DNA from 4 places in the Paenibacillus sp. V4I5 genome. Region 1 is predicted to be linked to each of the others. Evidence: riboswitches for the same ligand, from Rfam matches in the RefSeq annotation. Region 1 holds a riboswitch; each other region holds the start of a gene.

Region 1 (7,830 bases):
TAATATCGAAAGAAACACGGCATTTGGTATTTTTGGAAAAATGTATGCTGCTCCTGACCATAGTTTGGATAAAGAAGCCATACCTGTTGCTTTCGCTGAAGAAGTGAAAGAAGGCCCTGCTCAAATTTATACGGTTGTGGAAGGACAGAAGGTCGAGAAATTTGACATTCAAGTTGTCCATGTATCCAAACAAGACATACCAGGGACAAAAGGTATGGTGATTAAAATCACGGATCCGCGATTATTAGATAAAACAGGCGGTATTGTTCAAGGGATGAGTGGCAGCCCTATTATCCAGAATGGCAAGTTAATCGGAGCCGTTACACATGTATTTGTAAATGATCCTACAAGTGGTTACGGTTGTTTCATAGAATGGATGCTTCAGGACTCAGGTATTATCCTTAGACCTTCTTCAGGAGCCTCTCACAAAGAATCAAAGGCGAGCTAGAAGCCTTTGATTCTTTATGTTATTTTAACCTCATTCTACAAGGAAAAACACGACTTTATGTGAATATGTCGAAAAATGTTGGAAACAGAAGATAAATATATTATTATATAAGAAAGTGAATTAAAAGAAAAGAAAAATAATATTCGACAGAAGGAATTTAAGTTGGGGTGTCGAATACCTTTACTTAAGAGAGAAATACCAACTTGTATGAGTAGCTAAAGGAGGATTTTAAGTTGCAAAAAATTCAAGTGTTACTAGCAGATGACAATCGTGAGTTTACCCATTTATTATCAGAGTTCATTGGTGAGCAAGAGGATATGGAAATTGTAGGAGTGGCGTACAACGGTAACGAGGTTCTTCGTTTTCTTGAACAACAACGTGATTTGCCGGATGTACTCATTTTAGATATTATTATGCCTCACTTGGATGGTCTGGGTGTACTTGAGAAAATGCGTGAGATGAATCTTCCCACACAACCGAAAATCATCATGCTAACCGCTTTTGGACAAGAAAATATCACTCAAAAAGCTGTGCAACTTGGAGCCTCTTACTACATTCTCAAGCCTTTTGATATGGATACGCTAACGAACCGAATTCGCCAGCTTGTTGGTAACAATCAAGCTTCCGCAACGACTTCAACAACACGAGCAAATATTGTACATATGCCTAAAGGTAAAAACTTAGATGCTAATATCACCAGCATCATACATGAAATTGGCGTTCCTGCGCATATTAAAGGATATCAATATCTTCGCGAAGCGATCACGATGGTATACAACAATATCGAAATCCTTGGTGCGATCACCAAAACTTTGTACCCAGCTATTGCTGAGAAGTACAAGACTACACCAAGCCGCGTTGAGCGCGCCATTCGTCATGCGATTGAAGTTGCTTGGACGCGCGGCAACATCGATTCCATCTCGTTTATTTTCGGATATACGATTAACATCTCGAAGTCCAAACCGACAAATTCGGAGTTCATCGCGATGGTGGCAGATAAGCTTCGCATCGAGCATAAGGTTTCTTGAGAGGGTTAGAATCTTTGTAGTGTCTTGGAGGTCATCAGAATGAAATATGAGCTCGGTCGTTGCCTGCTTAGTGAGCGATTAATTGAATCCAACATGACTGCCTTTGAACTCGCTCGAACTTTGCTATACAAGCCAGAGCGGATTACCGACTTTGTTGAAAACAAAAGAATCATGCCGCTTAAGTCTGCTATATCTATCGCTGACACCTTGGGGTGTGACGTGAATGATTTGTATGAATTGGTCACGATTGAGTCTAACGTTTTGAATGGATGACCGTACTACTATATATCAAAAAGGGGCGCTCTTATCCAGAGCGTTCTTTTTAGTTTATTAAAAACTTACAATGAACAATTCTTTGATATCATTGACATTGACGGAAGAGGGGAATGTCAGAAGGACTACCTATGATGATTGGTAGTCCTTCTGTATTTGCTTTCTAAATTACCAAACAAAAGCGCTAGTGATGATAACCAGTAAAATGAATAGTACCAAGATTGCTGCTGAAGAAGTATAACCTACGCCAGTTCCACAACTCATCCGAATCAACCTCCAACTGAAAGTGGTTTGTGTTTCGAGATAGCTTATGACTATTTTTGAGGAATGTTTGGGCGAATCGACTGATTGTGCTATTGTCCCTAATCTTGAAAAAAAATGTGACTTTCTAGCCGATTAAGGAGCATTGCCCATGCTTGGAATTAGGGTTGTTAATCAAATCTTGGAACCATACGATGTGGATTTACGTTAATACATCTAGTCATAAAAGACTATTCCAATACGTTTAAGCATGGAGGCAGAGAAGTTGTTACTTATATTGACGAGTATCGTAGTGGGAATTATGTGCGTTATTGTACTTTTTATGAATGTTTATCCTGTTTTTGGTCGGAAACCATCGAAGGAGAAGGCTCGCGTATTCTCTCGATCCTCTCAGTATTTGAATGGGAAATTCGAAAACCCTGTTCCTACCATGATGAATATGGGCTTCAGGAATACGGTGGGGATCTTGCTTGATTTTTCGAAAAGCAGTCCTAATCGACGTCCAAAGACGCAATTTGCGATGGAAAACCCTAATTTGACCAAGGATCTGGAAACAAAAGTGACTTGGTTTGGTCATTCGGCTTCCTTGTTAACGATTGATGGCAAAGCCCTATTATTAGATCCCATGTTCGGGAAAGCTCCTTCGCCGTTTCCATGGTTCGGGAAGGGAAGATATAGCGGTGGATTGCCTTTTGAAATAGCGCAGCTGCCCGTGATTGATGCTGTTATTTTGTCACACGATCATTATGATCATTTGGATTATGGAACGATAATGAAAATAAAGCATAAAGTGAACAAGTTTTTTGTCCCGCTTGGGGTTGCCGATCATCTGATCAGATGGGGGGTGCTGCCTGAGAAGATCGAAGAGTATGATTGGTGGGAAGAGTTTACGTTTGAAGGTCTAACGTTGGCCTGTACGCCAGCTATACACTTTTCGGGGAGAAGTATGACGGATCGCGGTGCTACCTTATGGTGCTCGTGGGTGATCAAAGGAAAGCAGGCGGGCATCTTCTTCAGTGGCGATAGTGGGTATTCCCCTCATTTCAAAGAAATTGGGCTTAAGTATGGTCCGTTCGATCTTACTCTGATGGAGTGCGGTCAATACGATGATCGCTGGTCTGATATTCATATGATGCCGGAAGAAACGGTTCAAGCCCATATGGATGTGAAAGGGAAGCTGATGATACCGATACATTGGGGAGCATTCACGCTGGCCTTACATGACTGGACAGATCCGGTAGAGCGTGCTACAAGGGCAGCGCATGCTAGTAAAGTGTCAATTGTCACACCGAAAATAGGTCAAACTGTTATTGTGAATGCCGCGGATTATCCGATAGAAACTTGGTGGAAGTAGAGGATTCAATGCCAACAATACGACAGGAGTTACTTATTCATGCACCTATTGAAGTGTGTTTTGATTTGGCAAGGAGTATAGATATCCATGCAGAATCAACCTCTCATACGAAGGAACGAGCGATAGCAGGCAGGATACAGGGGTTGATTGAGCATGGAGAAACAGTGACTTGGGAAGCTTATCATTTAGGTATTAAGCAGCAATTGACTGCCCAGATTACAGAGATGGTGAAGCCGTATTACTTTGTAGATGAAATGGTTAGAGGGGCGTTCAAGCGATTTCGTCATACACATGAATTTGTACCTGTAGAGCAAGGCACTTTGATGGTGGATACGTTTGATTACACTTCACCTCTTGGAGGATTGGGGAGGCTTGCCGATCACTTGTTTTTAGCAAAATATATGACTCGATTTCTTGAAAAGCGCAATAACTACGTGAAGAAGATTGCCGAAGAGACTGCGAACTCTGCAAGCTCTGCAAGGTAAGAACTGGATACTAAAGCGGCCACATGGTATTATGGATAAGGCTGGTAGATCGAAGTGATCAGGAGAGAAGAAGAATCTATGGTTGAACAAAAAAGTGAACGGAAATTTCATTTTCTGGGTGTACTGCTTGGTATAGCGGTTGATAACTTGGGGACTTTAATATCGACTGCGTTAATTGGCGGTATATATTTTGCTAATCGCCCGGTGGATGAGCAGAATGTAAGTGTTATATATTCGAATGTAGGCCTATTACTTTTGCTTTTGGTAGTTGGTTTGTTCTGGTCGTTTCTTGGCGGATACATCGCCGCAAAGGTTGCGAAGCGCGCCGAATATTTCAATGCAGCCATTATTGGTGTCATCGGCGCTGCAATCGGATTTGATTCCATGTTAACCAATGATAGCATTCCGTTATGGTACGAATTGATTGGTTTTGTCGTCATCGTACCGGTTTCACTATTCGGCGGTTTCGTGGCCTTGAAGAGGAAAAAAGCCCCATTAAAATGAATGTTGGATCGTAAAAAAAGAGACTCGGTGATGTTGATCACCGGGTCTCTTGGCGTTATAAGCACACTTAACTTGTTGTAGTTTGCATGTGAGCGAGCATGGTTGCCTTCACCTTGTCGATCGATTCTTGTAAATTCATATTCTCAAAAACATACTCACAATCCTTGCGGTAGGAGACTTCCTCTATGTAGTGGTTCATGTAGTGGTCAATGACGTCAGTAGGCGTATTTCGAGCAAGCATGCGTTCCATGATCGTTTGTTTGTTGACATAGATGAACAAGCGGATAGCTCTATCTCCAAATGTATACTTGAAACGATTAGCTGCATAACGATTCACAATGACATAGATAAGTCCGTCTTTGCGAAGCGCTTCATCGATGTCCGCTTTCTTGATCCCATAGAAATTCCCGTCAATTTCAACAGTTTGAAAAAATTCACCTGCAATGTCACTATCGATGAACACTTTGCGTGAGATGAAATTATAATCCTTCCCGTTGATTTCTTTGGGTCTAGGTATTCGAGTTGTGTAGGAGACGACAGATGAGAAACCAAGCTCTTTGGCAATGTGATGGGCAATTGTTTTACGACCAGAACCGCTAGTGCCAGTAAAGACAAACACCAATCCATTCGTTTCATGACTGCTCATATCAATTCCTCCTTCATAGAATGAAAGCGATATCTTGATAGATTCATTATAGTACGAAAATTCTGAAAATTAAAGAAATACTTTCTCGTTTTGATAGGAATCAAAGGGTTAAAATACGCTATAATAGATAGCATCACATCGTTTAAATGGAAAGGGATCTAACTATGCCTAAATATGCGAGTTTGAGTGCGGAAGCAACGGAATTTTTACGTCAAAAAACCGGAACCAATCACTTAGAGTGCTATACCTATATTGACCCGGAGCGTGGGGAGGATAGTTTTTTTATTGTTAAAACGATCAACAAGGTCATTCATGTTTCTTTTGCCGAGATGACCTTTGAACCAAGCAGTTACCAGAGTTTGATGGAAGGACTCTACCAGGCCATCTATGAATAAATACGTGACAACCCAATCGATAGATGGTTAGGATGATCGTAATTGCATATCAAAGGAATTAGGTGCCATAGATCCATTCGGGTGTATGGTTAAAAGGGAAGACCGGTGAAATACCGGCACGGACCCGCCACTGTAAAAATCGCCGTTTATTACGGAAACTGCTTGCAACATGCCACTGGGTAACAACCTGGGAAGGTGCAAGGGGATGATTAAGTCAGGAGACCTGCCTAATTCAACAACACAATTACCCTACGTGGAATTAGGGAGTGTTAGAGAGCGGTTACTTCTGGTTTTATTAACTGTAGTAATTTACCAAGCGTTTCTAACATGACTTATGTTAGGGATGCTTTTTTTGTTTGTGTAATTACGGGGAAGGGTGATGCAAATTGTCAGGAAAATTGCTCATTATTGGCTTTGGGCCGGGGAGTTTTGAACATATTACGAAGCGTGCAAGGGAAGCGATTCAGGAAAGTGAAGTTATCATCGGATATAACACCTATGTGGATCTTATCTCAGGTCTGTTAACCGAACAGCAAGTAGTTCGAACAGGCATGACGGAAGAAGTGAGTCGTGCGCAAGAGGCTGTGCGGCAAGCCAAGCAGGGGAAGAAGGTTGCCGTTATTTCCAGTGGAGATGCCGGGGTATATGGGATGGCCGGTCTTGTCTATGAGGTATTGATGGAACAAGGCTGGACCCGTGAGGATGGCGTTCAAGTAGAAGTGATTCCTGGCATTTCAGCTGTTCATTCGGCTGGATCTCTGCTAGGCGCTCCAATTATGCATGATTCTTGCACGATTAGCTTAAGTGATCATCTTACACCATGGGAGCTGATAGCGAAGCGGGTTGATGCAGCAGGGATGGCTGATTTCGTTATTGCCCTCTATAACCCGCGAAGCGGTAGACGGACCAGACAAATCGTTGAGACTCAGCGCATTCTCCTTAAGTATCGTTCTCCTTTAACACCTGTTGGGATTGTCAAAAGCGCGTATCGAGATCGCGAGCATGTTGTTGTGACGACATTGGCTGATATGCTGAATCATGATATTGGCATGTTAACGACCATTATTATTGGTAATTCCGCAACCAAGCTGTATGACGGTCTCATGATTACACCGCGCGGTTATCAGCGGAAATACACATTAGGGGCCGAAACACAGCCGCTTAAACCACATCAAAGGTTGAAATCCGAGGCTGAGCCTTGGGCTTTGGAACAATTGGATGAGCAGGATTGGGATGAATCCATGGGGGAGTTCGACGATGAAGATGAACTCTTGGATGATAAGATTACTGAAAATAGAGATCTTTCACAGCTGAAGTCATCACCGATTTTGTCACCTAGTAATTCCTTACAGCTTGCAATAGAAGCCTTGCAGCTAGTATCCAAAGGGAATGAAGAGTTGCCTTTTGAATTTGACAATAAGCTGAATGCGACCCAATCTATCTTTGAGTTTGCAGTAAGCCCCGGAATCGCGAATAAAAAGTTAACAGCAGCCCAACTGTGTGCGTTAGGCGAGATTGTTGGGGATCGTGGAGATATTGAATACTCACCGCATCATCAACTGATTGTTCGTGTGCAAACCGATAACCCTAAGCAGATTACATCCGAGCTAAGTGCACTTGGTTTATTGTTGTCTCCGATTGGCGATGTTGCGCAAATCAAAGCATGCGACTTTTGTAATTTGGAAAAAGGTGAATCTATTCCTTATGCGGAAGCCATCCATCACCGAATTGGCCATCTAGAAGTACCTAAAGAGTTGAAAATTGGGTTCAATGGGTGTGGAATGGCTTGTTATGGGGCTGTTCAGCAAGATATCGGCATCGTCTACCGTAAAGAGAAATTTGATCTATTTCTTGGCGGAAAAACGGTAGGTCGAAATGCGCATGCGGCTCAGCCCGTTGCAGAAGGAATTGACCCTGGGGAGCTTGTCGAATTAGTTGGCAGGATTGTAGAACGTTACCAAAAAGAAGGACATCCGAATGAACGGTTTCATAAATTTTTCAAGCGTGTTAAAGAAATTGAAGGCTACCGCCATCAAGAAATGGTAGGTTTCGTTATCGAAAATGCCATTTGCGGCGATTAGAATTAGGGGGAAATAAAGGATGAATGCTGTTTTATTTGTGGGTCATGGGAGTCGGGAAGAAGGCGGGAACGAGGAAGTTCGCCTCTTTGTTTCGGAAATAGCGAGTAAGATGAAAGAGCAAATTGTAGAGACCTGTTTCCTAGAATTTGTTCAACCAACGATCATGCAAGGAATTGATCGCTGTGTAGAAATAGGGGCTACTCATATCGTGGTCATTCCGATTATCTTATTTGCGGCCGGGCATGCGAAAATTCATATCCCATCTTCTATTGATGATGCGAAATTAAAATATCCTTTTGTGAAATTTACATACGGCAGACCTATTGGGGTACACGAACAAATTCTCGATATTTTA
Region 2 (7,830 bases), 1.6 Mb from region 1:
ACATTGGACAAACACTGAATAAATGAATCCTATTCTTGGTTGAATATGTTGTAGAAAGTGCAACAATTGCGGTCTAGATCGCACCTTTCTCCCTTCGTTGTTGCATAGTGTACAACAATCTGGCCCTATACAGGCCATTTCGCGACAAATGGGTTCGAATTGTTGTACAAACTGCAACTTCACCTTGGAAAATAGCCTTTAGGCGTGTGAATTGTTGTAGAAAGTACAACATTGGTAACCACCACTTTAGACTATTTACACTCACAAATCTGTTACGAAAATGGTTATGCCCAACAAAAGTAGCGTTTCGAGGAGTTCATTCAAAGCACCATATGTATCTCCGGTTAAACCGCCTAATTTACGGCTTATATACGTGGCCAAAATCCAACCTGTTAAAATCGTGCCTATAGCAAAGCTAAAAATGATAGTTATACCATAGGTTAAAGAGAAAGTTATCACATGAGAATCAGCTAGCCATGTTGAAAACAAAGCGACTATAAGCGTAGTAGTAAAGAGGGCTACTAATGCAGACATAATCACATGCCATTTGGTAACTCCGCGAAAAAAACTCCCTAATCCTGAGTCTCGCCGTGCATAGAGCCACCCTTGAATTGCTGCAACCATAAACCAACGACTCCAGATGGGAACGATGGCAAGTAAGAAGCATACACGACCCATTCCACCAGTACCTAGTAAGGTGTAAAGAAGCGAAAATTTGAGGAGCAGGTGGAGAACACAAACGATGACACCCATGGCGCCTACGCGGCTGTCTTTCATGATTTCTAGCATTTGCTCACGGGGTCTGTGACTAAGAATACCATCCGCGGTATCCATTAGTCCGTCTAAGTGCAGGCCGCCTGTTAAGACAACCCAGAACCCAAGCAGCAGTACGCCTGCGGGCATCGCAGGAAGGACGAGGCTTAACCCTTCGCCTGCTAGGAGTAAAAGAAGACCGATGACGAATCCCGCTAGCGGATAAAATATCACGCTTCTTTGGAATACTCGGTCTGTATAGTCAATTTGCACAGGAATCGGCAAACGGGTTAGAAACTGAAAGGCTGCTATGCAAGCACGCAGCCAGTCTAGTAAAACAGTACGAGTAGTATGCACAGCAATCCTCCCATCACTACAAAGCTGACGCCGTAGAGCATTCTCACGGCGTAGACAATATCCTGCTGCGCTAGCTCCCGCAGCGGCCAGCCCAGGCGAGCGCGCTCACTCGCAGCGCCGCCATAGACGTTCAGCCCGCCCAGCTCAATTCCGAGTGCCCCGGCTACCGCCGACTCCGGAATTCCGCTATTCGGGCTGGGGTGCAGGTGCGCGAAGCGGCGAATCGCTGCCGCTGCGCGCTTCGCCGAGAGGCCCGGCTGCAGCAGGGCGACGAGGATTAACAGGAGGCCGGTCAGCCGAGCCGGGATCCAGTTCATCACGTCGTCCCAGCGGGCCGACGCCCAGCCGAAATGACGGTATCTGTCATTTCGGTAACCGACCATCGAATCCAGCGTATTCGATGCCCGGTACAGCATCGCGAGCGGTGCACCGCCGATCAGCGCATAGAACAAGGGCGCGATGACCGCGTCGACGATGTTCTCCGCCACGGTCTCCACGACCGCGCGCGTCAGTTCTTCCTCGCCGAGCTCATCCGTATCGCGGCCTACGATGTAGCCCGTGTACTTGCGAGCATCTGTGAGATTCCCTGTACGCAGCGGATTGTAAACTAGATAAGCGGCATCCTTTAATCCTTTAATAGCTATCGTTGTGGAAATGAACCACGTAGAGAGCAAGTATCCGAGCCACTCATGTATCGAGCGAGCAGCAAGAATAAGCAGCAGCATCACGCTAAAGCTAAGCACTACAGTAGAAACAGTAAGCATGACACCCTTAGTTCGCAGCCATCCAGACGATGATTTAACCGACGTCTCTTTTCCTTTATGTAACTTGCCTTCTACCCAGCGAATGAAGCGTCCAATGAGAATAACCGGATGTGTCGGCCACTTCGGATCACCAATCAGCCAGTCCAGCGCAATGGAAGCAGCCGTCATACTAACGATTTCCTGCCAAGAATATATCCACATATTGATCACCGTTCCATGCCTAAAGACTTATTCTATTCCAGTCGATAAGCTCTGCTTTTTAGCTCCATGGGGATACCCACCGTGACAAGGAATACCTGCTCACACACCTCAGCTAGTCGTTGATTCATTCGTCCTGCCAGATCACGAAAACTACGGCCAAGCGGGTATTCCGGCACAATGCCGTCACCTACTTCATTCGTAACCAAGATGAGGTGTCCACGGTAGGAGGACACTGCTTCTACAAGCTCGTCTATGTGTTTCATTACCTGAGCAGAAGCATCTACTTCTCCCTCATGATGGAGCAACCAGTTGGACAGCCAAAGAGTCAAACAGTCGACCAAGACCACAGCATCCTCCCCGCTCTCCTGCAAACGGAGCAGTAATTCCCGCAGTTGGAAAGGCTCCTCCCGGGTATCCCATGGATACCCGGAGGCAAGCCTCATCTGCTGATGCAGCTCAACCCGCTCCTTCATTTCCTCATCGTAGATGTGGGAAGTAGCGATATAAATCCCTCGCTCGCTGCCATGCATGGCAAGCTTCTCCGCGAAGGAACTCTTACCGCTGCGCGCGCCGCCCGTAACCAAAACTGCCATGGCGCCTTCGCCTCCTTATCGATGCTTACTGTATAAGCTTACCTTTTAACGGCATGCCCCTATACGGCTAACCCCGCGACACGCCTGCGCTTTCGAATGTCGCCATTTCTTTCATGATCTTGCCTGCGGCATCGATCAAGTTAAAGACAAGCACCGCGCCTGTTCCTTCGCCCAGCCGCATATCCATCTGCAGCATCGCTGCGAGGCCAACCGCTTCGAGCAGCTTCGCATGCCCCTGCTCCTGCGATAAGTGCGAGGCGAGCATGTAGGACGCGGTTAGCGGTGCTAATCGGCTCGCCACAAGCGCAGCTGCCGACGAGATGAATCCGTCGACGACGACCGGACAGCGATTCTTCGCTGCGCCGAGAATCACACCAACAAGTCCGGCGATCTCCAATCCGCCGACCTTCATTAACACATCGAGCGCATACTCAGCGCTTGATCTGTTCACCTCATTCACACGAAGCCCATTCACATCCAGCGCCTTATTCACAACGGACACTTTATGCAACCATTTGCTATCGTCAATGCCTGTTCCGCGGCCAACAGCTATACTCGCATCCAAGCCCGTCAAAGCACACAGAATCGCGGCGCTGGCCGTTGTATTACCAATCCCCATCTCTCCCATAGCAAAGAGCCGGTAGCCCTTTTCCACCAACTCGTCCACAACTTCTATACCAGCTTGTATGGCTTGGACAGTCTCATCCAGCGTTAATGCTGCTTCACGCGACATATTACGCGTCCCTTTTCTTACTTTGCGAGAGACGAGATTAGGATGCTCCAGATCAGCATTTACCCCCATATCGACACAGACAACTTCAGCGTCGGCATGTCTTGCAAGTACATTGACTGCAGCCCCGCCATAAAGGAAATTAAGCACCATTTGAGGCGTTACTTCCGCCGGATATGCACTAATCCCTTCTTCACATACGCCGTGATCCCCGGCCATTACGATGACCGCTTTTTTATCGAAAATCGGCATCACTTCGCCCGTAATTCCGGCAACCTGACGTGCAATATCTTCCAGTTTCCCGAGGCTTCCCTGTGGTTTCGTCAACTGATTTAAATGCTCATTCGCTTGGTTCATTACATCTTGGTAAACAGGCTTAATGCTATCTATAATCTCTTGCATCTTATTCATGATTGTGACCCTCCGATAGCTCATCTATTTTCCTGGCTGTAATAAAATTTGCGGCGCATCGTTAACGGGGTGTTGCAGGACAATCGGTTCAGTTCCATACACTTCGCTGATTAATTCGCTGGTAATGATTTCATCAGGTGTTCCTATCGCTGAAAGTTCGCCATTATGTATAACCATTAATCGCGTGCAGTACTGTGCAGCCAAATTCAAGTCATGCAGGACAGCTACAACCGTCAACTCGGATTCTCGCTGCCATTCCTTGATGTAGTCCATCATCTGTACTTGATATCCGATATCCAAGAACGTTGTTGGTTCATCCAGCATAAGCAGCTGCGGCTGCTGCGCCATCACTTTAGCAAGAGCGACCCGCTGACGTTCACCGCCGCTGAGGCGCTCGATTGTTCGATCAATCAGCGGTTCCAAGTGCAGCTTCCGGACAATCCTATCAATTAAACCTTCTGCATCAGCAGACTCCTCACCAAGCCAATTCTGAAAAGGATATCGGCCCATTTCCACCACTTCACGGACCGTGAAGCCTACTGGAGGCAGTGCATCCTGCTGGAGGACAGCAAGCCATCTAGCCAGCTCTTTTCGTGAATAGGAGGATACTAACCGGCCACCCAGGTCAACACTTCCGTTTTTAACAGGATCAATCCCTGATATTAGACGAAGTAACGTTGACTTACCGCTGCCGTTTGGCCCAATAATACCAAAAAATTCACCCTGCTTGATCTCAAAGCTGATGTTCTCAAGCACTTGCTGTTCCTTAAAGCTTTGGGAAAGGTGCTCCACTTTAATCATCTTGATCAACCTCTTAACGTTTTCTTATCCTTGTGGAGCAAATAAGCAAAAAATGGTGCGCCCAGAAATGCCGTGATGACCCCAAGTGGAATTTCAGTTGGACTCAGCAGGGTACGGGCAAGTGTATCTGCCCAGAGGACATAAATCCCCCCGCCAATGGCGGATAAAGGAATAATCAACCGATAATCCGGACCTACCAATAGTCGCACCAAATGCGGTACGATGAGTCCTACAAAGCCAATAACACCAGCAACAGATACCGCTGCAGCCGTTATGAAAGTTGCTACTATAAGCACAATCAGCTTCGTCCGCTCCACATTCACACCAAGATGTGACGCCTGCCGCTCACCAAGAGCCAGTAAATTTAACGACCTTGCATAGCTAAGCAGCACGACAAAACCGATAATTAAATAGGGTGAGATGATATAGGTATACGACCAACCTCGCATGGCCAAGCTGCCCATTAGCCAGAAAATAATTTCATTAATGACTTGATTGGAAATAGACACCATGAATGATACGATTGCCCCTAGAAAGGCCTGCATGACCACGCCTGATAAAATAAGCGTCTCCATCTTCAGCTTCCCTTCGATCTGGGCAAGCTTAAGAACCAGAAATAAAGAAATAAGTCCCGTCACAAAGGCAACAATAGGAATCGACCACTGCCCAAACCACGCTACTTGCAGTCCAAAATAGATTAAAAATGCGGCTCCAACAGAAGCACCCGAGGATACACCGAGTGCATAAGGATCAGCAAGTGGATTACGCAGCACACCTTGAAAAGCTGCCCCTGCAATGGAAAGTGAGGCCCCTACAAGAATCCCCAGTAATACACGGGGAAATCGCACTTTATTAATGATTTGTTCCGACGACTGCGGCCAGGTTGCATCGATGTGATCTCCCAGCCAAGGAATGTGCTTGGCGAGAATACTGGCAATTTGCAAAACCGGGAGATTAGCGGTTCCCAGCGACAAGCTCGCCATAATAGAAAGAAGAAGGAGTATAACCCCTACTCCTCCCCATAGCATTAATTTTCTTTTCATTTTATTTCACCAGTTCGGGATAAATGCCTTTCGCCATTTCAAGCAATCCATCGGTCAGTCTTGGACCTGGACGGCTCAACATGTTCTGGTCGAGGCCAATCACCTGTTTGTTCTTCACGGCATCAATGGCATCCCAACCGCTTCGCGTACGGATAATTTCATCAAGTGGTTTCTTGCTTTTACTATCGACGACCCCATTGGCGAACAAAATTACACCTGGGTTTTGTTGAATGATTTTCTCTTCGCTGATTTGATACCAGCCTTTTCCGTCTCCTGCGACGTTAATCCCGCCAGAAAGCTTGATCAATTCATCCATGTATTCGCCACTGCCCACTGTCCATCCCGGGGCAAATTCAATGTATACCTTTTTCTTGTTCTCTTGCTTGACGTCTTTCACTGCATTAACAACCTTTTGACGATCCGATTTCATCTTAGCAACCACTTTTTCCGCTTGCTCCTGATGATCTGTAATCAATCCGTAGGTTTGAATGTTCGCAATGGCATCATCCAAGGTTTTCGGCTCCACTTTAAACACGTTAATATTTAAAGCGCGCAACTTTTCTACCGTATCGGGTTTCATTGAAACTCCTGTGAACAAGACATTCGCATTGGCTGCAATAACTGCTTCTTGGTTAGGCTTCGTTATACTGCCAAGCTTCGGTTTCGTTTTGGCCGCTTCTGGATAATCATCGAAATCAGATACACCAACAATATTAGCCTCAAGCCCAATTGCAAAAAGGGCTTCAGTCTCTGCCGGAGACACGGATGCAATACGTTCAGGCGCCTTATCAAAAGTAAACTCCTTACCCGTAGCATCCTTTATCTTCAATGGATAGACCGTCTTTTTGGCTGCTGCTGGTGCCGAAGTTGCAGCAGGAGCTTTCGTTCCCTCCCCGCCAAGCTTAGATGGATCAGACATTTCCGTTTCCTTTTTGCCGCAAGCTGCGAGACTGATTGCTGTTACTAGAGCTAACGTAAGAATAAGTGCTTTTTTTACTGAATTCCTTTTCATCTGACAAAACCTCTTTCTGAACTATTTATTTCGATTGACCCTAACAAAAAAGCCCCTTTGTTCTCGAAGGAACAAAGGGGACGATAAATCGCGGTGCTCAGCAACCCTAAGGTTGCTTCCTGATTTAACGCGATCCTTTTCCTCGAAGGATGTCGTAAACGGCACCATGGGCAGGTATCCTGACTCTCCCGGCAACTCATGCCTGGATTACAGTGGCGGGACCGTGCCGGACTTTAACCGGCTTCCCTTTTAAGTGGCAATCTCTTCTTAATGAGCTTAACCAACACCTATGGCTGCATATTTTACTATCAATCTATTTGTCGATTATAGACTTCTTGTTACTTTTGTGCAATTACTTTGAGCACTTGTTTCGACTCGTTCAACTTTGGAGCATTTTGAGGAATAAAAGCCACCAAGCCTTTTCCTTCAAAACCTTGTTCTTTCATCCATTTGTTTCCTGCAAGAGGAATACCATAAAGATGCTTTTCTGCAGGCTTGCCTTCTTCAGCTATTTGAATAACACCATCCGGATAATCTTCCGGATTGATCGTATCATCCAAAGAAACGAAACCCGCTTGATTACTAAGTGATTTGAATTGATCTTCCGCAAGAATGAAGATGCCATTGCCTCCTGCAGCCAGCTCTACAATCATTTTTTCCATCGAGAATATAGGCGACGTATTAATTTTGACTGTAGGAACTTCGCCCACCTTGGACTTCAAGGAACTCTCCAGCTTGTCCCCCGCTTCACTTGGAAAACCATTAGAGCCCATTATAAATATAGATACATCCGGCTTCGGCCCGCCGCAACCCGTTAGAATCACCATAAGCCCCATCATCATAACTAACAGCCATTTCACTTTCATGTTGTAAGCGTACCTCCGTTTGTTATCTGCATCCATCGATAGTCGCGAGAAAAGTCGGTTTTCACCGACTTTTTTTCCCATTATGCATATATTCATTTATTTTTTGGTCTAGGATTGTGCTCAATTCAACGACGGAATCCGATGTCATTTCTTCGCCATCAAAAACCATCTTTTCTAACCTGCGTCGTAGAGAATGAATCTCTTCTTCTAATAAGGTAAGGGAGTTTTGCTTCTTTGCACGCTTGGTCAACCAACTTTGTCCGAAATCCTGTTCACGAATTTGAAAATGTTTTTGATAG
Region 3 (7,830 bases), 4.6 Mb from region 1:
ACCTTAATCGGCACTTTGATCTTTGCAATATAGTCCTCGACCTCGTTAGCGATTGAGAACAAGTCGATATCCAAGCGACCGCAAGTAGGACAAGAAACAAGAGTAGCAGCATTGGTAATCAAGCCAAATGTTTTGAGCAGCTCGCGAGCTACTTTAATCTCTTCTACTGGGTCCGCGCTAAGCGAAATACGCAGTGTATTACCGAGTCCCATATTGAGCAGTGTTCCGATACCTGCCGCACTCTTCACGGCCCCTGTAAAGAGCGTGCCAGCTTCTGTAATCCCGAGGTGAAGTGGGTAGTTGAATGCTTTAGCCGCTTGGGAATAAGCTGCAATCGCCATAGGAACATCGGAAGCTTTGAGTGAAACGATAATATCGTGGAAATCAAGCTCTTCCAGAACGTTAATGTGGAACAAGGCACTTTCAACCATAGCCTCAGGCGTTGGGTACCCATACTTTTCGAGAAGATGATTCTCTAGTGAGCCAGCATTGACCCCAATACGAATTGGAATACCACGTTCCTTACAAGCTTTAACAACCGCTTCTACCTTCTCGCGGCGGCCGATATTACCTGGATTGATACGCACTTTATCGATGCCATTCTCAATAGCAGCAAGCGCTAAGCGATGGTCAAAATGAATATCTGCAACGAGTGGTATATGAATTTGTTTTTTGATTTCTTTAATGGCCTCAGCGGCTTCCTTGTTGTTCACGGTGACACGAACGATTTGGCATCCAGCTTCTTCCAGACGAAGGATTTCTGCAACTGTCGCCTTCACATCCGCTGTCTTCGTTGTACACATACTTTGCATGATGACTTCATTACTGCCACCGATCGTCAAATCGCCTACACGAACGGCCCGCGTATCTTTTCTATGGAACATTATAGTTTCTCTCCCCATGACACCAAACATCCTCCGCTCCAATCCCATTAACAGGGGATCGGATTGGAGGCTGTGTGTAATTTGTGAAATTATGGGTTACGCACTTTCTTCTTTCTTCTTACCAGTCGTCTGCGCACCATCTTTGGTCGTCAAAACAGGAGTGATCTTGTTTTGAACTGTTTCCTTAGATACCACACATGTCGTGACGTCTGTTCTCGAAGGGACTTCGAACATCACATCAAGCATAATGCTCTCAATGATGGCTCTCAGGCCGCGCGCGCCAGTATTACGTTTGATAGCTTCTTTAGCAATGGCATCAAGTGCCTCTGCGTCAAATTCGAGTGAGACGTTATCCATCTCAAGCATCTTCTGGTATTGCTTCACGAGCGCATTTTTAGGCTCCGAAAGAATACGCACAAGGGCTGGTTCATCCAGCGGCTCTAGTGTAGAGATGACCGGTAAACGACCCACGAATTCCGGGATTAAGCCGAATCGTAAGAGATCTTCCGGAAGCACCATGGATAAGTACTCGCCTGGTTTCAAATCTACTTTAGCCCCATCTGTGCTAAAGCCAATTACTTTTTTACCGATTCTGCGTTTGATAATTTGCTCAAGTCCATCAAAAGCTCCGCCGCAAATAAACAGAATGTTGGTTGTATCAATTTGAATGAATTCTTGATGCGGATGCTTACGTCCACCTTGAGGAGGAACTGAGGCAACCGTACCTTCAAGAATTTTGAGTAAAGCTTGTTGAACACCTTCACCGGAAACGTCTCTTGTAATGGACGGGTTCTCGGATTTACGTGCCACTTTATCGATCTCGTCAATATAGATAATGCCGCGTTCGGCTTTTTCTACATCATAATCTGCAGCTTGAATCAGTTTGAGCAAAATATTCTCAACGTCTTCGCCCACATAACCAGCTTCTGTTAATGAAGTGGCATCCGCGATTGCAAAAGGAACATTCAGAATTTTGGCCAGCGTTTGCGCTAGCAACGTTTTACCGCTTCCTGTAGGTCCTAAAAGTACGATGTTACTTTTTTGAAGCTCAACATCTTCCAATTTGTTTTGCGAATTAATACGCTTATAGTGGTTATAAACCGCTACAGCCAATGATTTTTTCGCTTGATCCTGCCCGATTACGTACTGATCCAAAATATTGCGAATTTCTTTTGGTTTCGGAACATCTTTCAGATCAAGCTCTTCTTCATGCCCTAATTCTTCTTCCACAATCTCCGTGCAAAGCTCTATACATTCATCACAAATGTAAACTCCCGGACCTGCAACAAGTTTGCGAACTTGGTCTTGGGATTTTCCACAAAAGGAACATTTGAGTTGGCCTTTTTCATCGTTAAATTTAAACATGGGATCACTCCTTTATTTCAAGTCGTTTCGAGTGATAACCTCGTCGATTAACCCGTATGTCTTCGCTTCATAAGCGCTCATAAAGTTATCTCGGTCGGTGTCTCTTTCGATCTTTTCAAGCGGCTGTCCCGTCCGGTCCACATAGATCTGGTTGAGTTTTTGTTTCGTTTTGATAATCCAATCCGCGTGGATTTTGATATCGGTTGCTTGACCTCTTACACCGCCGAGCGGTTGGTGAATCATAACTTCTGCATTCGGCAGCGCGTATCGCTTACCTTTGGCACCTGCTGTTAATAGCAGAGAACCCATACTTGCAGCCATACCTACACAAATCGTAGATACATCTGGTTTAATAAACTGCATGGTATCGAAGATACCCATTCCAGCTGTTACAGATCCACCTGGTGAATTGATATATAAGTGGATATCCTTATCGGGATCCTGAGCTGATAAAAAGAGCAGCTGGGCAATGACCAAATTAGCCACATCGTCATCAATAGCGCTCCCAATGAAGATAATGCGGTCCTTTAATAAACGCGAGTAGATATCGTAAGAACGTTCCCCACGAGCCTCTTGTTCAACAACCATAGGAATAAGACTCATTGTACCAACTCCTTTTGCGGCAATAGCCAAGTTCTCTCAATTGAGATTCAGATACAGTTTAACACGTTTGAACAGCAAAGTCATTTTTTCAGAGAACTGCTATGTATGAGGGTATTTCTTATGGTCTTGGACAGATTGGGGGCTAAAATAGGGTAAAAGAAAGGCACGTTGCTTACGTACGTGCCTTTACTTACCTTATTTATACAGCTGCGGAAACATGCTTGCTATTTTCAAGCAAGAAGTCAACCGTTTTTCTAATCACAAGATCGTTGCTCAGACCTTCTAGGCTGCCGTTTGAAGTAAACAGTTCACGAAGTTCTGCTGTTGTTTTTTGGTAGGATTGTGCATATTTCTCAAGCTCCGTGTCAACTTCTTCATCGGAAACTGTGATTTTTTCTGCAGCTGCGATGGCTTCAAGAACAAGGTTGTTACGAACACGCTTATCAGCATCTTCTCTCATTTGTTCTTTTAGCACGCTCTCGTTTTGACCGGAGAACTGGAAGTAGATCTCAAGAGTCATGCCTTGCGAGCGAAGACGTCTTTCGAATTCCTTCACCATAACATCTAGCTCTGCTTCTACCATGGAAGCTGGAATTTCAACATCAGCATTAGTTGCAGCTTTTTCAACAACAGCTGTTTCCAGAGCAGCCTCTGAATCTTTTTCTTTGCGCTCTTGAAGACGTTTTTTCAGTTCTTCTTTGTACTCTACAAGTGTATCGTACTCGCTCACATCTTTAGCAAACTCATCATCAAGCTCTGGCAAGTTTTTGCGTTTAATATCGTGAATTTTCACTTTAAACACAGCTGCTTTGCCTTTCAAATCTTCGGAGTGGTAGTTTTCAGGGAAGCTAACGTTAACTTCTTTCTCTTCGCCTTTACCAAGACCGACGAGTTGCTCTTCGAAACCTGGAATGAAGGAGTTGGAACCAAGCTCAAGGGAGTATTTCTCCGCTTTACCGCCTTCGAATGCTTCACCATCAACGAATCCTTCGAAATCAAGGACAACAACATCACCATTTGCTGCTTGTCCTTCTTCAAGAACAACCAATTCAGCATGACGTTGTTGCAAACGAGTAAGCTCTTCATTCAATTCTTCATCGGTAACTTCTGCGCTTACTGCTTCAACTTCGATACCTTTGTATTCGCCAAGTGTTACTTCAGGCTTAACAGTTACTTTAGCTTTGAACTTCAGTACTTGTCCTTTGCCGAATTGCTCAACGTCTACTTCAGGACGATCGACAGGCTCGATTTTAACCTCTTCAATCGCTTCCACATAAACTTCTGGCAAAATGATATCTAAAGCATCTTGATACAAGCTTTCTACACCAAATTTAGCTTCAAATATTGAACGAGGCACTTTCCCTTTACGGAATCCTGGAACATTCACTTTTGCTGATACCTTTTTAAATGCTTTATCCAAAGCATCTGCTACGCGGTCTGCGCCAACTTCCACTTCAAGAACGCCTACGTTCTTCTCTATTTTTTCCCAACTTGCTTTCATTTTATGCTTTCCCCTCCAAAAATGTACGATGACATATTTTCACGTTACTCTCATTACAACCATTCTATTATACCATATAAGATTTTCATTTCAAGGCAACCTTTCTTGCCTTATGATGGATCCGGATTAAACTGCTTCACAAACGCTTGAAGCACAAGGTTAGCTCGCTTCCACTGCAGCTTCATGGAATCAACAATCCCGTAATTGTCTAGTAATTCTTCCCGATTCACACTGCCAAATAATTTCTCTTGTAGAATAGCATGCAAGGCAGATGCCCATACATCAACAGCGCCTTCTTCCGCATTCTGTAAATCCGTATAGATCGATGTCCCATAGGCATAGGCTAGAAATTCCTGCCAAGTCTGCTTGGCAAAATAAACAAAATCAGGTTGGCTTATTTCACTAATGTCCCCGACCCTGCGAATCATATCACGAATGCGTGATGGAAAATCCTCCGGGCACATCGGTGTCTCTTCGATCTCGACAAGGATCTTTTCCCCATTCTTAGGGAACTCGATAAATCCACGCTCACCCATCTGTTTAAGAGCCTGTAAAGCTTTAAACTGAATGTGAGGGTGCCGCGGCTTCTCACCTAGCCACTCCTTTACACGTTGGCTTACGTCAGATTGATCAATAAACGCCAATTGTTCAAGGGCATTGACTTGCTGCTCTAATGTACCGTCTCTTAGCATATTCAGAAGCTTAAGCGCAAAAGCGCCATCATCGGCTGTCTTTTCTTGTATGTACTGCCGTAATAGATCCGTTTCTTCCTCTGGATCATCTTCCAATGGAGACGTCATTGGGAACATGGATTCCGGATACATGGTATACAGCCAATTCCTCAGGGCTTCCCATTGTTCGGTTTTGTGATGGTCTACTGTCGGAAATTGCAGTAGAAAGGTTAGCAATTGGAGTGCATCACTATACTGCTCTGTTTTTAGAAACCGAGTCAGCTCCTCTTCGTAATATTGCTCTGTTTTCGGAAAAAGAATTAAGTTATTGATGGATGGGTCCGTTATGATGATCACCTCAGAAATCTTGGTCTCGCTGGTGACAGTTTACTTGATTGTCCAAGTGATTGCAAAATAAACATTTAAAATAGGGTTGACTTCACTTGAAACTATATGATAATATAACTCTTGCTTCGCTAAACGGATCACATCCGCAAGGTAAGAAGAGGTCTATGTCTCAGTAGCTCAGCTGGATAGAGCACACGCCTTCTAAGCGTGCGGTCGGGGGTTCGAATCCCTCCTGGGACGTTTATGTACGGCAAAGGATCGCGAGAAATCGCGGTTTTTTTTGTTTATAAGAAAAATAAAATTCACTATGCTACGAATCTTTCATATTGTGCTATACTCTTTTCAATTACATATTTTTTCGAATAAATGAGGTGCCCTTGCGTAGCAAGCAAGGGGTAACAGGGAATCGGGTGCAAATCCCGAGCGGTCCCGCCACTGTATTCGGGGAGTTTCTTTCTATCATGTCACTTGATGCATATTCAGGGAAGGCAGAAAGAATACGATGATCCGAGAGCCAGGAGACCTACCTTCATTTATGCACCCAGAAACCTTCGCGGAAAGGAGCGGTGTACGTCAAGTCTCTCGACATGTAGCTTATATTTGTCGTTTATTCGTACGTACCCACGACCAATCCATCAGGATTGGTCTTTTTTGTTTGTTATTCGAACTTCAATTAGGAGGAATTAAAAAAACATGCAAACAAAATCACGAAAGACAAAGGTCGTTAGCTTCTTACTAGTGGTTATAGGGTTAGCCCTTTATCTATTCATTAATGAACCGCAAACCGTCTACGGCATGCACATTATGGAAGGATTTCTCCCCGTAGGTTGGGCTATATTTTGGTGGGCAGCCTTCCTTCCGTTCTTCTTTCTTGGTGTCCGAGCACTTATCAAAATTACGAAAGAACATCCAGAGCTCAAAATTATGCTCGGTCTTGCTGCTGCGTTCACTTTCGTACTTTCAGCACTAAAGATTCCTTCTGTGACCGGAAGCAGTTCTCATCCAACAGGTACAGGTTTAGGAGCTGTAATGTTTGGACCGCTCCCTATGAGCGTCCTAGGATCGATTGTATTGTTATTTCAAGCGGTTTTACTTGCTCATGGAGGACTTACGACTCTCGGGGCAAATGCATTCTCAATGGCCCTCTCCGGTCCAGTAGTTGGTTACTTCATATATAAGTTCATGATGAAAACAACCTGCAAACAAAAATGGTCGATATTTTTGGCAGCTGCTCTTGCCGACTTATCCACATACATTGTTACTTCTGTCCAATTAGCTCTTGCATTCCCGGCTGAACAAGGTGGATTTATGGCATCCTTCTTGAAATTCGGCGGTATTTTTGCCATTACGCAAATCCCTCTTGCCATTAGTGAAGGCATTTTAACCGTATTAATATGGAATTGGTTACAATCTTACAGCCCTAAAGAACTATCTATCCTACAACACTAAAATGAAAGGAGCTTCTGAGCAATGAAAACTCGTACTTTAAATACCCTTATGCTGATTGCTGTTGTATTACTGGCAGTTTTGCCCCTTATTTTCGTACAAGGCGAATTTGGAGGAGCTGATGATGCCGCTGAACAATTAATTCAGAGTATTCAACCTTCCTATACGCCATGGTTCTCTTCTTTATTTGAGCTCCCAGCTGAGACAGAAAGTATGCTATTCGCCTTACAAGCGGCCATTGGCGCTGGCTTCATCGGGTTTGCCTTTGGCTTTTTCAAAGGGAAAGCGTCTAAATCCAAAAACCAATGATAAAACGAATCGATTCGCTATCTTATAAAAATGCCTTACGCCCCCTGTCACCGATGTGGAAGTGCGGTTTTGCAGTTATCATGCTGCTGTTTTCTTATCTAACGCATCCACCCGTCCAGGTGCTTATAGCGTTATGGATGACTCTATGGACGGTTGGCTACGCTCGCGTTCCGATCAAATATTATGTAACTGTCATCGGTGCTGCATGCCTTTTTTTTGTGGGGAGTGTACCCGCATTAGTCGTAGAGATCCGTCCTCTGCCAGAAGCCATGCCTGATATTCATGAGGTGGCGGCCTTTATATTCATGGACTGGAAATTGTCCGTTACTTCAACAGGTCTTTTGCTAATTGGAAAATTATTCATTCGTATTATAGCGAGCTTAAGTTGCGTGTCCTTTATTATGTTCAGCACTCCTTTTTCTGAATTGCTGCAAGTCTTACAAAAAGTTCGTGTTCCCAAGCTGGTTCTGGAAATTATGCTTATTATGTATCGGTTTCTGTTCATCCTATTTGAAATAGCCAATAACATGTATCTAGCTCAGCAATCAAGAGGCGGTCAGACCGGTTTCCAAAATAGATTAAAGGATACAGCCATTATAATTGTTCAAATGTTTATCAAAACGATGCAGCGGTATAAATCATTGTCAAATGGCCTTGTCTCCCGAGGTTTTACGGATGACATTCATATGGTGCCTTACCGAGC
Region 4 (7,830 bases), 4.6 Mb from region 1:
CATAACGGTTCTGGCAAATCGACTTTATTTCTTCATGCTATTGGCATTCATTCACCTTCATCGGGTCAAGTTTTATGGAAGAACGAACCTTTAACTTACACTCGCAAAGAACTCAAACAATTACGTCAAGATGTTGGACTTGTGTTTCAAGACCCTGAACAGCAGCTCATTTTGAATACTCCTTATGAGGATGTCACCTACGGACTGCGGAATGCTGCCATTCCTGAACTTGAGATTACTCGCCGAGCAGAAGCTATATTACAAACGATGGGACTCGAACACTTAGCGCACACACCCATTCACCACTTGAGCCTCGGTCAAAAGAAACGAGTAGCCCTAGCCGGTGTGCTGGTGCTTGAACCAAAGCTTCTACTTCTTGATGAACCAACGGCCTATCTAGATCGTATATCGGAGCAACAGTTAGTCGAGGAGATCAACCGTATACATAGCCGCGGAATCACGTTAGTCATGGCTACCCATGATATGAACCTAGCCTATTCATGGGCTGATTGGATTCTGGTGATGGATCAAGGACAGTGCGTCATGGAAGGCACACCAGATGAAATATTCAAAGATAGCAAGGCTATTAAAGACCTTGGTCTTGATAGGCCAATGCTGCTAGATTTGTGGGAAGCATTGCCTGAAGCTAACCGTCAGGGCGTATCCGCACCCAAGAATGTGCGTGATTTTACAACATTATTACAAAAAGTCCATTTATAATTATCATCAACGAATATATATAAAGTTAAAAGTGGCTGTCCCAACATTGATAAAATAGTTAGAGGGACAGCTTCTTCATGTATACATGCGTGCATCCATCTATCAATGGTAGGCCCTCTCGTTCCGTTCATTCAATGCTTAGCTCTTTTCATCCACTTTAGTGGCCTGCCGTTCCATTATGAACAAGTATGACGAATAAGCGCGGAAAACGCGCTTATTCTGGAGGCACGAATAGGTAAGGAGTAAGCTTTATTTACCTCTTACCTATAACATATAAATTCTGACCAAAAAGGACCTCCCCCTATTACGGAAGTCCTTATGGTTACGTGCTTTAAGGAAGATATCCCTCTTTTTAAACTTTCATTCATTGATTATTTGCTTTGTATGCGACTAATGCCCTTATTTCCTTTTCCGGTTGGCACAAAGCTTTCCTCAAAGCTATAAATCATATGTTCTTCGAGTGGTTTCCCCTCTAGTAAATGCTCTCTAACAAGCCTTCTCCCAGTCTCTGGTGTCATTTCCTTGTACCAAATCCCTTGCGGATACACCGTGACAACACCTGCATCCTGACAGCGGCCATTACATCTAGTCCGAGTTGTATGTATAAGATGCTCGGCTCCGTGCTTCGAAATTTCATCTCGGATGGCTAGCGTTGTTTCATCTCCTGAATGTTTCAGGCAAGATCCCCCGTTACAGATAAGTACATGATGTTGGACTGTTGATAGATCCCACGTACTCATAAGAACACCTCCCTATCTCCCGTAGGTATATAACTGTGCTGCTGAAATAGGCAGGTCTCCTGGCTTCAGGATCTTCATCATACGTCAGCCTTCCCAATCGGTCGATCAGTGGCATAGAGACGTTGACTCCTCTGTTACAGTGGCGGGACCGCGTCGGCTTCTAACCGATCTTCCCTTTTAAGCTTACCCTACGCTTTGAAAGCGGAATGTAAGCACCTATTTCGAATATGAAATTGTACCCGAGTTTATTGAAATCTTTTAAACTCAATCATCATCTTACCTCATAGTCTACTTACAGACAAGGAAAAAGCCCCCACCAAATGGTAGGGACTACATCGGAAGCTGTATTCACGAATTCAAATCATTAACTTAAACGGAAGGCCGATTCGGCTGGTGATGTCCGGGCTCTGTTGAATCCAGGTTGGACTGTATACGAGAAGATTGCTTCGAATGATCGATTGTGCTTTGTGTCCTTTGTTCCATACTTTTCTTTTTGCTCATGATGGGGTTAATCCTCCTGTAAGTTGAAATAATGATCACTTGATTAGTATGGAGAGATACCGCCTCTAATATGCTGTTTATAATACCCATAAAGAACGAAGGAAAAGAAAAGCAAAAGCCTGCAAGGAAATCTCCCTGCAGGCTCTTGGTGGTGCCATTAGACATTAGTGCTTGTTGTTCGGCATATTACTTTCCGGACGTCCGTCCCCTTGTGTCTTGAGATTCTTCTTGGCTTTTCTCTGCTTTTCGTGCAGCTTGCTAATGAAATGACTATCCATGAGCATTCGCCTCCTGAAGAAAGAATGGCACTACCTCTTTAGAATGTCACACGAGGTCTAAATTTAAACGCATGGCAAGATTAAGAATCGCGCCTCTTGCTTCTGCATCTGTTTTGACTTTTTCGTACAATTCCTCAAAATTAGTGCGGTTTTGAATAAATTCCGGTTCGGTTTTGATAGCTGTTTGTGTCCAGTTGATCAAGACATTCTCGGCTTGGGTAAGTTCATTGTAAGCACGATGCAAGCCGACACGCTCAATAATTTCTTCCATCTCTGCTTGCCCAACTTCTTTCCCTTCCTCTTTTAATTCCGCAATCCGTTTATCCGCTTGGTTACTAATTTGCAGGAAATGCTCTCTTGAGGCTAGATAATCAATTTGTGCTTTAGAGTGTTTCTTTTTCATTGTCATCACCTTTGTCATTTAGTAAGTAAGAATTGGGTTTATTGTATCAGGCCTGTCCATAAAACACAAAATCCGTCCGGTTGACTGCGCCCATCCACTTTTGGACAGACATTATATACCTTGAGTTTGCATACCTTTTATCATCATGCTCTCTTTATAAGGAAAGGAAGGAACGTCTATGTGCGGAATAACGGGTTGGATAGATTGGCGGAAAGACTTGACCGGGTACCCGTCCATTCTAGAAAATATGACGGAAACGCTCCATTTGCGTGGACCTGATGCTTCTGGTACTTGGATTTCACAGCATTGTGCCCTCGGCCATCGGCGTCTTAGTGTAATGGATCCGGAAAACGGCGCTCAGCCCATGGTACGGAAACAAGGAGACTACACGTATACGATCGTATATAATGGCGAACTCTATAACGCACCTGAACTCAAAAAGGAGCTCGAACTTCGTGGACATCATTTCCGCACGACCTGTGATACAGAGGTGCTGCTTGTTGCCTTTATTGAGTGGGGAAGAGCTTGTGTAGATCGACTTAATGGCATTTTCGCTTTCGCGGCCTGGAATGATCAAGAACAATCCCTTTATTTGGTCAGAGATCGGCTTGGCGTAAAGCCGCTTTTTTATTCTCATCAAAATAGTGTGCTTCTATTCGGTTCTGAGCCGAAGGCCATACTCGCACACCCCGACTTCGAAGCAGAGGTTGGTGCGGAAGGCTTGGCCGAAATCTTCGCAGTAGGTCCTGCTCGCACACCTGGTCATGGGATTTATCGCAACATGTCAGAGCTCAAACCAGGACAATGCGCTGTATTTGACCGCAACGGCTTATCCATTCGTACGTATTGGAAGCTCGAAAGCCACCAGCACTCCGACGATATCGCTGCTACGGCATTGCAAGTTCAACAACTACTTAGAGACACATCCCAGCGTCAACTTGTGTCTGATGTACCCATCTGTACTCTTCTATCGGGTGGTCTTGACTCTAGTGCGCTTACTGCACTTGCCTCTGCTCATTACAAGAATAGCGGGCAAGGCGCTCTGCATACCTTTTCCGTTGATTACAAAGATAATGACAAGCATTTTAAAGCAAACATATTCCAGCCAAATTCCGACGCACCTTGGATTAAACGGATGACGGAGCATCTAGGAACCGAGCATCATTATATTGAATTCGACACACCCGAGCTTGTGGAATCACTGAAAACAGCGGTATTTGCCCGCGATACACCAGGGATGGCTGATGTCGATGGGTCTCTTTATTTATTTTGCCGTGAGATCAAAAAAGAAGCGACGGTTGCCATATCCGGCGAAGCTGCTGACGAAATATTCGGTGGATACCCTTGGTTCCACAATGAAGAAGCTTTGGCTGCGGGCACGTTCCCTTGGTCTTTAAAACTGAACAATCGAGTCGACCTGCTTGCTCCCGATTTTGTAGATTGGATCAAACCAGTCGAGTATGTCAGTAATCGATACCAGCAAGCGCTCAGCGAAGTGCCGCGGTTAGCTGGGGAAACGCAGCAGCAGAACCGCATGCGAGAAATGTCTTACTTAAACATTACCCGCTTCATGCCGACACTTCTAGATCGAAAGGATCGAATGAGTATGGCCGTCGGACTTGAAGTTCGCGTCCCCTTCTGCGATCACCGTCTTGTCGAGTATGTCTGGAATATTCCCTGGGAAATCAAAACATCGGGTGATCGGGAGAAAGGTATTTTGCGCAAAGCGCTCCAAGGTGTTCTTCCTGACGATGTGCTAACTCGCAAGAAAAGTCCTTACCCAAAGACACACAATCCTAATTATTTAGCAGCGGTGAGAAAATGGGTGTTGGAAATTCTGGATGACCCTAGCTCACCCTTACTTCCCTTCATTGATGTTAAGAAAATCCGCGCACTTGCCAGTTCAGAGTCGAATGATTTCGATCTCCCTTGGTTTGGTCAGTTGATGACAGGCCCTCAACTATTTGCCTATTTGGCACAAGTGGATACCTGGTTACGTTCCTATAAAATTTCCATCCGATAAAAAAAAACCTGCTACCCACCAATGAAGTGGAAGCAGGTTTTCTTCATGCTATTACCCGTTCTGATCAGGAAGTCTATCCAAGAACATACGCAAAGCTTTGGCTCGATGGCTCATCTCATTCTTCTCTTCCATCGTTAATTCAGCCATCGTTCTCCCAAGAGCAGGGATATAAAATAAGGGATCATAGCCGAAGCCGCTTTCGCCACGTTCTTCCCCAATAATATACCCATGGCAAGAGTCCTCCGCTTCAATCACTTCATTCGCTACAGGATCGATGAGTGTAAGCGCACAGACAAAGGAAGCTTCGCTCAAAAGCTTTGGGTGCTCTGCGTCAGCAGGTAATCCGTCTACAGAATCTACCTCGCTTAATGCTTGCAGCAGCTTAGCATTATTGTCCGCATCTGTAGCGTTCTCTCCAGCGTACCTGGCTGAATAAACACCCGGTTCACCGTTTAAAGCCGCTACACACAGCCCAGAGTCATCGGCAAGGACCGGCACATGAAGATGTGCCGAAATAATCTGCGCTTTAATCCGTGCATTTTCTGAAAACGTCGTTCCGCTCTCCACGATTTCCGGAAGATCGGTATAATCCGTTAAGCAGCGAACTTTGTAGCCTTTTGCGCCAAAAAGCTTCTCAAACTCTTTTACTTTGCCCTCATTACGCGTTGCAATGACAACGAAATTACTTTGTAGCAGCATGATGTACACCTCGAATGCGATCAGCGATCGGGCCTAATACTTTAGACTGCTCTTCAATCATCGTATGGATGCCTGTTTCAGCAAGAGCAAGCAGTTCATCCAGTTCCTTACGGGAAAAAGGAGCATCCTCGCCCGTTCCTTGAATTTCTACGAATTGACCCTGCCCCGTCATCACGACGTTCATATCTACTTTAGCGTGTGAATCCTCTTCATAATTCAGATCCAGCCGCGGTGTTTGGCCGATAACACCAACACTCACAGAAGCCAGAAAGTCGTTAATCGGGAACTTGGCTAATTTTTTGTCTGTCGCCAGCTTATCGATGGCAAATGCCATAGCAACAAAAGCACCGGTAATTGACGTTGTACGAGTACCGCCATCCGCTTGAATAACATCGCAATCCAGCGTGATGGATCTTTCGCCTAAAGCTTCCAAATTCACCACGGAACGAAGCGCACGGCCAATAAGACGCTGAATCTCCATGGTACGTCCACCAAGCTTACCTTTGGCAGCTTCACGCTGATTTCTAACCTGCGTAGCTCGAGGCAGCATCGAATATTCGGCTGTTACCCATCCTTTCCCTTGACCTTTCATAAAAGGTGGGACGCGCTCTTCAATTGTCGCTGTACAAATCACTTTGGTATCCCCGACCTCAATAAGCACCGAGCCTTCCGCGTGTTTTATATAATGAGGGGTTATTTTCATAGGTCGCAGTTCTTGATTCGTTCTTCCGCCAATTCTCATAAATGTTGTTCTCCTCCTGTTGCTTCCATCAGAAGCTTTGTTCCTACGCCCCATTGTAACAAAGTAGTCAGCGAAAAGCATCCTAAGTCAAAAACAATGATGCCGAACATTGATTATAATGCTGAGAAAACCCCTATGCAAGCGACTTGTCAGAGACAGCGCCTTGCATAGAGGTCGTTAGAACCGGGCAAGCTTTTTAAAGCTTAGCCGGATTAATATGAGTTGTTTTAGTTACAGGTTTCACAGCGCCATCCACTTTAATTTGGACTTGCTTAAAGCTTGTGTTCTCAGTCAATGAAAGAATAACAGATTGCATAGCTTCAGCGGATGCTTTCTGATCAGCGCCAAGGAATTTATTGGAGAAGTCAACGGTTATAACACCATCCGATGGCTTAATGCTCTTCACTTCCGTTGTAGCATTCAGAACAGCAGCCAGACCCTTCTTCTGATCAGGACCTTTGATCAACTGTTCGACAACCGCTTTCGCGACATCATCCGTCCTTTTGACGAGCCTTGTAACAGGTACATAATATTTGTAATTTTGATCATTTTGATTCAAGAAATAGAGTGTAACCGGTGTGGATTGACCAAATTCAGCATCCTCAGCCTTCTCGATGTTGATCCCCATAGAGCGTGCAAGCGGTGTATCCAGCGGTGTCTTCCCTTTCGGCATCTCTTTCAGATCTTTTCCATCTACGCGCAGCTGTACTTTCTCTACGGTTGGGAAGCTCGTCAGATTCCAAGTGATAGCCTCCAAAATCTTTCTCTCATTCGGTCCATCGTAATTGAGAAACTCCTTAGAGAAATCAACTATGGCACGCTTGTCTGATGTAACATTCAAACTAACAACCTTCGTACCTTTAGGCAGCAGCGCTTGGAAACCCGATGGAAGCAAACTTGCAACCGGACCTCCGTCCACCATGTACTCGAGAGTCGTTTTGGCAACAGAAACCGTTTTTGGTAATCCAAGACTAAGTGGAGCAACGAATCCTTTAGCATCTTTCACATAAACCGTCATCTGTGATGAATTGTCCTCGATCATATCGATCGTAACGGCCGCTGATGTCGTCTTCGCGTCAGCTTCCGCACCCGTTGTCGGAGGTGCATCGATGTCACTTTTCTTCCCAGTGCCCAGAACCGAACATCCCGTGGTCAGCAAGGCAATTTACCCCCGCGATAGCGGCTGAACGAATCCAATGTTGATGTTTCATTAGCTTATTTCCTCCTCCAAGTTTTCGCAGAAGCTTTCTGAAGCATCTGCCCTGTATTTTCTTTGTATGGCCTGTACAATGCTTTTTCGTATTATTATGTATACGAGGCTTTGTCCGATTTATAACTACTTTTTGTCCACATTTGAAAAAAAGTCATGCACCAGGTTTTAAACCTGTAGCACATTGAAACAAAAATCCTGGGAGTTAATCCTTCGGCATCTTTTAAAGATATGCTATACTCAAAAATAAAGAATTGACTTAATTTGGAGGCGCTTCAATGAGAACATTCCTTAAAGAAAAAGCAAACATTTTCAACGAATTCCGTGAAGAGGTTTTTAGTCACTATTCCCAAGCTGTCATCGAAGACGCCGTTGCTCGCTTACTCGTCGAAATCAAAGGAATTAAGAAAATTCCCTATGAAACGATCACAACGACTCTACTTGGAGTATTAAGCAATAACAGAAACCTATAACGTTATGTCCACGCTCATGGAGCTCCAAAAGAAGGTCAAAC

The links. Region 1 has a riboswitch for cobalamin ahead of cobJ (precorrin-3B C(17)-methyltransferase). Riboswitches for the same ligand answer to the same signal wherever they lie in the genome.
Region 2: another riboswitch for cobalamin. It lies ahead of QFZ78_RS16810 (ABC transporter substrate-binding protein); the one in region 1 lies ahead of cobJ (precorrin-3B C(17)-methyltransferase).
Region 3: another riboswitch for cobalamin. It lies ahead of QFZ78_RS30970 (energy-coupling factor ABC transporter permease); the one in region 1 lies ahead of cobJ (precorrin-3B C(17)-methyltransferase).
Region 4: another riboswitch for cobalamin. It lies ahead of QFZ78_RS30950 ((2Fe-2S) ferredoxin domain-containing protein); the one in region 1 lies ahead of cobJ (precorrin-3B C(17)-methyltransferase).

Annotation. Positions count from the first base shown of each region.
Region 1 covers NZ_JAUSZB010000002.1:1,683,106-1,690,935, reverse strand. Annotated here, with positions in the region: gene spoIVB (SpoIVB peptidase) at 1-448, shown strand, start outside; gene spo0A (sporulation transcription factor Spo0A) at 682-1,476, shown strand; gene QFZ78_RS09835 (helix-turn-helix domain-containing protein) at 1,516-1,749, shown strand; gene QFZ78_RS09830 (YjcZ family sporulation protein) at 1,918-2,013, opposite strand; gene QFZ78_RS09825 (MBL fold metallo-hydrolase) at 2,285-3,364, shown strand; gene QFZ78_RS09820 (SRPBCC family protein) at 3,373-3,849, shown strand; gene QFZ78_RS09815 (hypothetical protein) at 3,928-4,353, shown strand; gene QFZ78_RS09810 (guanylate kinase) at 4,421-4,999, opposite strand; gene QFZ78_RS09805 (hypothetical protein) at 5,164-5,394, shown strand; cobalamin riboswitch at 5,438-5,639, shown strand; gene cobJ (precorrin-3B C(17)-methyltransferase) at 5,781-7,475, shown strand; gene QFZ78_RS09795 (sirohydrochlorin chelatase) at 7,495-7,830, shown strand, end outside.
Region 2 covers NZ_JAUSZB010000002.1:3,270,288-3,278,117, forward strand. Annotated here, with positions in the region: gene cobS (adenosylcobinamide-GDP ribazoletransferase) at 262-1,110, opposite strand; gene cbiB (adenosylcobinamide-phosphate synthase CbiB) at 1,083-2,075, opposite strand; gene cobU (bifunctional adenosylcobinamide kinase/adenosylcobinamide-phosphate guanylyltransferase) at 2,108-2,668, opposite strand; gene cobT (nicotinate-nucleotide--dimethylbenzimidazole phosphoribosyltransferase) at 2,736-3,809, opposite strand; gene QFZ78_RS16800 (ABC transporter ATP-binding protein) at 3,834-4,610, opposite strand; gene QFZ78_RS16805 (FecCD family ABC transporter permease) at 4,616-5,653, opposite strand; gene QFZ78_RS16810 (ABC transporter substrate-binding protein) at 5,655-6,665, opposite strand; cobalamin riboswitch at 6,818-6,971, opposite strand; gene QFZ78_RS16815 (type 2 periplasmic-binding domain-containing protein) at 7,004-7,531, opposite strand; gene QFZ78_RS16820 (aspartyl-phosphate phosphatase Spo0E family protein) at 7,593-7,830, opposite strand, start outside.
Region 3 covers NZ_JAUSZB010000002.1:6,310,528-6,318,357, reverse strand. Annotated here, with positions in the region: gene ispG (flavodoxin-dependent (E)-4-hydroxy-3-methylbut-2-enyl-diphosphate synthase) at 1-884, opposite strand, end outside; gene clpX (ATP-dependent protease ATP-binding subunit ClpX) at 981-2,249, opposite strand; gene clpP (ATP-dependent Clp endopeptidase proteolytic subunit ClpP) at 2,262-2,852, opposite strand; gene tig (trigger factor) at 3,052-4,353, opposite strand; gene QFZ78_RS30980 (hypothetical protein) at 4,464-5,381, opposite strand; tRNA gene QFZ78_RS30975 (tRNA-Arg) at 5,539-5,612, shown strand; cobalamin riboswitch at 5,725-5,918, shown strand; gene QFZ78_RS30970 (energy-coupling factor ABC transporter permease) at 6,066-6,821, shown strand; gene QFZ78_RS30965 (energy-coupling factor ABC transporter substrate-binding protein) at 6,843-7,127, shown strand; gene cbiQ (cobalt ECF transporter T component CbiQ) at 7,124-7,830, shown strand, end outside.
Region 4 covers NZ_JAUSZB010000002.1:6,302,483-6,310,312, reverse strand. Annotated here, with positions in the region: gene QFZ78_RS30955 (energy-coupling factor ABC transporter ATP-binding protein) at 1-720, shown strand, start outside; gene QFZ78_RS30950 ((2Fe-2S) ferredoxin domain-containing protein) at 1,092-1,460, opposite strand; cobalamin riboswitch at 1,493-1,695, opposite strand; gene QFZ78_RS30945 (hypothetical protein) at 1,830-1,961, opposite strand; gene QFZ78_RS30940 (DUF4023 family protein) at 2,126-2,239, opposite strand; gene QFZ78_RS30935 (hypothetical protein) at 2,286-2,642, opposite strand; gene asnB (asparagine synthase (glutamine-hydrolyzing)) at 2,821-4,665, shown strand; gene QFZ78_RS30925 (XTP/dITP diphosphatase) at 4,717-5,364, opposite strand; gene rph (ribonuclease PH) at 5,348-6,106, opposite strand; gene QFZ78_RS30915 (GerMN domain-containing protein) at 6,303-7,265, opposite strand; gene QFZ78_RS30910 (hypothetical protein) at 7,595-7,789, shown strand; gene QFZ78_RS30905 (phosphatidylglycerophosphatase A family protein) at 7,794-7,830, shown strand, end outside.